2 regions of the Streptomyces sp. NPDC051567 genome follow, and region 2 is predicted to be linked to the other one. Evidence: riboswitches for the same ligand, from Rfam matches in the RefSeq annotation. Region 2 holds a riboswitch; the other holds the start of a gene.
What was found. Region 2 has a riboswitch for cyclic di-AMP ahead of ACIA5F_RS15780 (peptidoglycan DD-metalloendopeptidase family protein). Riboswitches for the same ligand answer to the same signal wherever they lie in the genome.

Region 1 (3,182 bases), on a different contig from region 2:
GCCGGACACCGGGGCCGACGGGGCCGACGATCACGCCGATCACGCCGATCACGCAGGGAACGACGAGAACGAGGGGGCGGAGCAGTGACCGACACCGCAGCCGTCACGATGACCTTCCACCCGCGCCCGCAGGCGGGCGCACCGCAGCCGTGGGCCTTCCCGGCCCCCGAGCGGGGCACGCTGTCCAACGGCCTGACCCTGCTGCGCTGTCACCGGCCGGGCCAGCAGGTGGTGGCGGTCGAGATCAACCTCGCCGCCCCGCTGGACGCCGAGCCCGAGGGCCTGGACGGGGTGGCGACCCTCATGGCCCGCGCGCTGTTCGAGGGCACCGACAAGCACTCCGCCGAGGAGTTCGCGGCCGAGCTGGAGCGCTGCGGCGCCACGCTCGACGCACACGCCGACCACCCCGGCATCCGGGTCTCCCTGGAGGTCCCGGCCTCCCGCCTGCACAAGGCGCTGGGCCTGCTCGCCGAGGCGCTGCGCGCCCCCGCCTTCGCCGACTCCGAGGTCGACCGGCTGGTGCGCAACCGGCTCGACGAGATCCCGCACGAGCTGGCCAACCCGCAGCGCCGCGCCGCCAAGGAGCTCTCCAAGGAACTCTTCCCGGCCTCCCTGCGGATCTCCCGCCCGCGCCAGGGCACCGAGGAGACGGTGGCCCGCGTCGACTCCGGGGCCGTGCGCGCCTTCTACGAGGCCCACGTGCGCCCCGCCACGGCCACCGCGGTGGTCGTCGGCGACCTGACCGGCATCGACCTGGACGCCGTCCTCGCGGACACCCTGTCCACCTGGACCGGCGACACCGCCGAGCCGCGGCCGGTCCCGCCGATCACGGCGGACGACACCGGCCGGGTGGTCGTCGTCGACCGGCCCGGCGCGGTCCAGACGCAGCTGCTGATCGGCCGGATCGGGGCGGACCGGCACGACCGGGTCTGGGCCCCGCAGGTGCTCGGCACGTACTGCCTGGGCGGCACCCTGACCTCCCGTCTGGACAAGGTGCTGCGCGAGGAGAAGGGGTACACGTACGGCGTGCGCGCCTTCGGCCAGGTGCTGCGCTCCACCGCCGACGGCAAGGGCGCCTCGATGCTCGCCATCAGCGGCTCGGTGGACACCCCCCACACCGGCCCGGCGCTGGAGGACCTCTGGAAGGTGCTGCGCACCCTCGCCCAGGAGGGCCTGACCGACGCCGAGCGGGACGTGGCGGTGCAGAACCTGGTGGGCGTGGCCCCGCTGAAGTTCGAGACGGCGGCCTCCGTCGCGGGCACCCTCGCGGACCAGGTCGAGCAGGAGCTGCCGGACGACTACCAGGCGCAGTTGTACGCGCGGCTGGCCGGGACCGGCACGGTGGAGGCGACGTCGGCGGTCGTGAACGCCTTCCCCGTGGACCGGCTGGTCACGGTCCTGGTGGGCGACGCGGCGCTGATCGAGGAGCCCGTGCGGGCCCTCGGGATCGGTGACGTGACGGTCGTCACCAACTGAACCGGGCGGCCCGGCCGGACGGCCGGGCGGGAGGGCTCCGACGGATTGTCCGCCGGGGCCCTCTTTGCCTGTTTGGTGGGGACGTTGCTCGTATGTGATGTGACGTACGCAACAAAAAGGCTCGCGTGTTTGGCGATCGGCTGATGATCCGCCTAGCGTCAGCCGTGCTGTCCGTCATTTGTGCCCGCCGCACCGGCGGCACCGGGCAGCGATCGCCGAGTCCCCGTCAGGCGCGAGCCTGGGGAGCCGGGGACCCACATCAGTCCCTGGGGTGAATCGGACCGCCTCGCAAGAGGAGGTCCGTAGGAGACCTTCCTGCTCCGAACCCGTCAGCTAACCCGGTAGGCGAGAAGGAAGGAAAGGATCAATCCCTTCATGGCGTTTGGCAGCAGTCGTGTCGCCGGTAAGCACCGTGGTTCCAGCCGTCTGAGCCGCAAGACCGCCGGTTATGCCGGTATAGCCGCCCTCGCCACCACGGGCGTCGTCGGCACTCTTGCCGCTCCGGCCTTCGCCGCGGACACCGACCACAAGATCCAGGACACCGGCCTCAACGCCGTCGTCGTCGCCGAGGACCTCGCGGGCGAGATCGAGAGCCAGGCCGCGTCCCAGCAGTACGCCGCCGAGACGGCCGCCTTCACGGCGCAGGCCGACGCCCTCAGGGCGCAGGCCGAGGCGGACGCGAAGCAGCAGGCCGCCGAGGCCCGGCAGCTCGCCGAGGTCAAGGCCAAGGCCGAGCGCGACGCCAAGGAGCGCGCCGAGCGCGAGGCCGAGCGCAAGCGCGCCAACACCTTCGTCTCCCCGATCGCCGGCTCGTACGTCAGCACCCAGTACGGGGCGGGCGGCAGCATGTGGTCCTCCGGCAGCCACACCGGCATCGACTTCCACGCCGACCTGGGCACCGTGATCCGGGCGGTCGGCGCGGGCGTCGTCGTCGAGTCGGGTGACGGCGGCGCGTACGGCAACAACGTCATCATCAAGCACAACGACGGCACCTACACCCAGTACGGCCACATGTCCCGGCTGAGCGTCTCCGCCGGCCAGCAGGTCTTCGCGGGCCAGCAGATCGGCCTGGCGGGCAACACCGGCAACTCCAGCGGCGTGCACCTGCACTTCGAGGCCCGCACCAGCGCCCAGTACGGCTCGGACATCAACCCGCTCGCGTACCTGCGCTCGCACGGCGTCAACATCTGACCCGCGCCCCCGTTCCACCGACGACCCCGGCTCCCCGAGCCGGGGTCGTCGTGTTCGTGCGCCGTTCCGTATTTCCGGCCGTCGTCTCCGGCCGCTCTCGGAAATGCGGGTGTGTTGCCATAGGGTCGCAGCACACGCGTCAATGGCGGGTGTGCGGCAATTCCGTCACCCGTCAATGGCGGCGGAAGTCGTGAAGAGGCGGAGGTCCGGTCTTGCGTATTCCCGCGCACACGGTATGCACAGCGATCCGCGACGACATCGTCTCCGGGTTCTTCGGTCCGGGCGGCAGGCTGACCGAGGAGGCGCTGGCCCGCCGGTACGGGGTCTCGCGCGTCCCGGTCCGCGAGGCGCTGCGGACGCTGGAGTCCGAGGGGTTCGTCACCACGCGGCGCCACGCGGGCGCCTGTGTGGCCGAGCCGACCGCGCAGGAGGCCGCCGACCTGCTGGAGCTGCGGGCCCTGCTGGAGCCGCTGGCCGCGGCCCGTGCGGCCCGGCGGCGCACCGAGGCCCACCTC
Region 2 (3,182 bases):
CGGCCGCACCGGGGACTTCTACGCCTACCAGCACGAACCGGGCGTGGAGCCGGACCTGGTGTGCGTGGCCAAGGCGCTGTCGGGCGGCTACGTGCCGGTCGGCGCGACCCTGGGCAAGGACTGGATCTTCAAGAAGGTCTACTCCTCCATGGACCGGGTCCTCGTCCACTCCGCCAGCTTCGGTTCCAACGCGCAGGCGATGGCGGCCGGGCTGGCGGTGCTCTCGGTCATGGAGGACGAGGAACTGGTGGCGGGCGCCCGCGCCAAGGGCGAGCTGCTGCGCGGGCGGCTGGCGGCGCTGGTGGACGAGTACGAGCTGCTGCACGAGGTGCGGGGGCGCGGCCTGATGATCGGCATCGAGTTCGGCAGACCGTCCTCCCTGGGACTGCGCGGACGCTGGTCGATGCTGCAGGCGGCCCGCAAGGGCCTGTTCGCGCAGATGGTCGTGGCGCCCCTGCTCCACAAGCACCGCATCCTCACCCAGGTCTCCGGCGACCACCTGGAAGTCATCAAGCTGATCCCGCCGCTGGTCCTGGACGAGGCGGACATCGACCGGTTCGTCGGCGCCTTCCGTGAGGTCATGGACGAGGCGCACGGCGGGTCCGCCCTGATGTGGGAGTTCGGCAGGACGCTGGTGAAGCAGGCCGTCGGCAACCGCTGACGGTCCTGCGGCGGCCTGCCGCGCCCGCCTCAGCGGAGCAGCCGGTCCCGGAGCCGGCCGAGGGTCCCGGGCGTGAGCCCGAGCCCCTCGGCCAGGTAGTTCCCGACCCCGCCCCAGCGCCCGTCGACGGCCTCGAAGGCCGCGGCCAGGTACTCGGTCCGGGCGTCGAAGAGCGGGGCGAGCAACGCCTTGACCTCGGGGTCGCGGGCCCCGACCGGTTCGCCGCCGCGGCGCAGGCGGTAGCGGCGGTGCGGGGCGTTCGACTCCAGGTAGTCCGCCATGACGGCCCCGCGCTCGACGCCCAGCGCGAGCAGGGTGACGGCGACCGACAGCCCGGCCCGGTCCTTGCCCGCGGCGCAGTGCATCAGGGCCGGGACGCTGTCCTCGGCGAGGGCGCGCAGCACCCGGCCGTGTTCGGCGGTGCGGCGCTCGACCATGGTGCGGTACGAGTTGGACATCCGCGCGGCGGCCCTGCCCTCGCCCAGCAGGGGGCGGAGCTGTTCGACGCCGCCCTCGTGGACCGTCCTCCAGAAATCGCCCGCGTCGGCCGGGTCCGAGAGCGGGATGTTGACGTTCCGTACGCCGGGCAGCGCGATGTCCGGCCCCTCCACGGCGTGGTCGGTGTGGTTGCGGAAGTCGAAGACGGTGTGCAGGCCGAGCGAGCTCAGGAACGCCGTTCCGGTTTCCGTGGCGTGCGCCAGATGCCCGCTGCGGAAGAGGAGCCCCGGCCCGACCTCGCGCCCGTCCGTGGTCGGCAGACCTCCCAGGTCGCGGAAGTTGCGCACCCCGGTCAGCTCCGGATCGGGCTCCGGCGTCGGAAGGTTCGGCGGTGCCGGAGGTATCTGCTGGGCCATGGAGCTTCTCCCTATCGTCATCGTCGCAGGGTGTCCGAATTGCATTGATTGGCGCCGAGTTGCCGTATGAGGAGGCGAGATCGGACGCCTCCCCGTGAGCCAGATCATACGGTGACCGTGAGTGTCTGATCACGAAATCCGAATAGCCCGCCCGGGGCGGCTGTTGGCGGTGGGGAATGGACGGAGGGTGACGGGAATTCCGGCAGTCCCTCCTTTCTGTGATTCCGTCAGGGAATTCGCGGCTTGTTCCGTGCGGTCGGCCTGGATTACCTTCGCGACGATCCGGGCGGACCGCCTCGTCCTGCCGCCGCCCGGAAACCGCATCCGACTATTCACGTACGCGGCAGGAGCGGGGGAACCAGGAAGGCGCTGTTCCGGATCTCCGCACCGGGATGGCTCGGGGTGAAGCCGGTCATGTGCCGCACATGAACGGCCGGACATCTCCCGTCCGAACCCGACAGCTCACCTCGCAGGCGTCGGAGAGGAATCCGCCATGCCCGCAAAGGGTAAGCACCGCCGTCCCAGGTCCCTTTCGATAACGCGTGGTCTCGCTTACGCCGGAACCGGGGGCGCGGCTCTCGCGCTGCCGCTGACGGGCGCCTCCGGGGCGCACGCGGCCGGAGCCCCGGCCCCGGCCTCCGCTCCCGTCGCGGCGCACGCCCCCGGCGCGGTTCTCGGCGCGGTACCCGGGCGGGCCGTGGAGGTTCCGGTGGCGCCCGCGGCCGCCGCGCCGACCGTGTACACCGTCGTGCCGGGGGACCACCTCTCCAAGATCGCGGCGGAGCGCGGGCAGACCGGTGGCTGGCAGCGGCTGTACGCGGACAACCGCGAGGCCGTCGGCGCCGACCCGTCGCTGATCCACCCGGGCCTGAGGCTGACGCTCGGCGGCAAGGCGAAGCCCGTGGCTCCCGTCCCGGCTCCTGCCTCCGCTCCCGTTCCTGTCCCGGTTCCGGCCCCCGCAGCTCCGGCCGAGAGCCCGGAACCCGGTTCCGGTTCTGCGTCCGGTACCGGCGCCGCCGCTGGTCACGGAGCCCGTCCGGGGTCGGGTTCCGGTTCTGCCGTCAGGCCCTCCACCAAGCCTCCGGTCGCCGACGAGGACACCTCCACCGGAGGCACGGCCGGGGAGTCCGGTCCCGCCACCGGGCCGGGCGCCTCCACGGGTTCCGGTTTCGTCGCCCCGGTCGGCGGCCGGGTCTCCACGCCGTACCGGGCCGGGGGCGCCGCGTGGTCCTCCGGTTACCACACGGGAGTCGACTTCACCGCGAGCTCCGGCACCACCGTCAAGGCGGTCGGCGCGGGCACCGTGGTCTCGGCCGGCTGGGGCGGCGCGTACGGCAACGAGGTCGTCGTCCGGCACGCGGACGGCCGCTACTCCCAGTACGCCCACCTCTCCGTGCTCTCCGTCTCGACCGGCCAGAGCGTCACCACCGGCCAGCGGATCGGCCTCTCCGGCTCCACCGGCAACTCGACCGGCCCGCACCTCCACTTCGAGATCCGCACGGGCCCGTCCTACGGCTCGGACATCGACCCGCTGGGCTACCTCCGCTCGAAGGGCGCGAACATCTGAGCCGCCGCCGCCCGTGCGCCGGGTCCCACCCGTACGTATTCCTCACCTGCACCGTGGTGTAGATCACGGTCCGTCAACCCCTGCTTACGTTGGCGTAGGT

Region 1: another riboswitch for cyclic di-AMP. It lies ahead of ACIA5F_RS20860 (M23 family metallopeptidase); the one in region 2 lies ahead of ACIA5F_RS15780 (peptidoglycan DD-metalloendopeptidase family protein).

What each region holds. Positions count from the first base shown of each region.
Region 1 covers NZ_JBITDK010000019.1:33,263-36,444, reverse strand. The annotation lists gene ACIA5F_RS20870 (M16 family metallopeptidase) at 1-88, shown strand, start outside; gene ACIA5F_RS20865 (M16 family metallopeptidase) at 85-1,476, shown strand; cyclic di-AMP (ydaO/yuaA leader) riboswitch at 1,680-1,839, shown strand; gene ACIA5F_RS20860 (M23 family metallopeptidase) at 1,852-2,667, shown strand; gene ACIA5F_RS20855 (GntR family transcriptional regulator) at 2,880-3,182, shown strand, end outside.
Region 2 covers NZ_JBITDK010000012.1:32,823-36,004, reverse strand. The annotation lists gene ACIA5F_RS15790 (aspartate aminotransferase family protein) at 1-661, shown strand, start outside; gene ACIA5F_RS15785 (tyrosine-protein phosphatase) at 691-1,515, opposite strand; cyclic di-AMP (ydaO/yuaA leader) riboswitch at 1,831-2,004, shown strand; gene ACIA5F_RS15780 (peptidoglycan DD-metalloendopeptidase family protein) at 2,009-3,082, shown strand.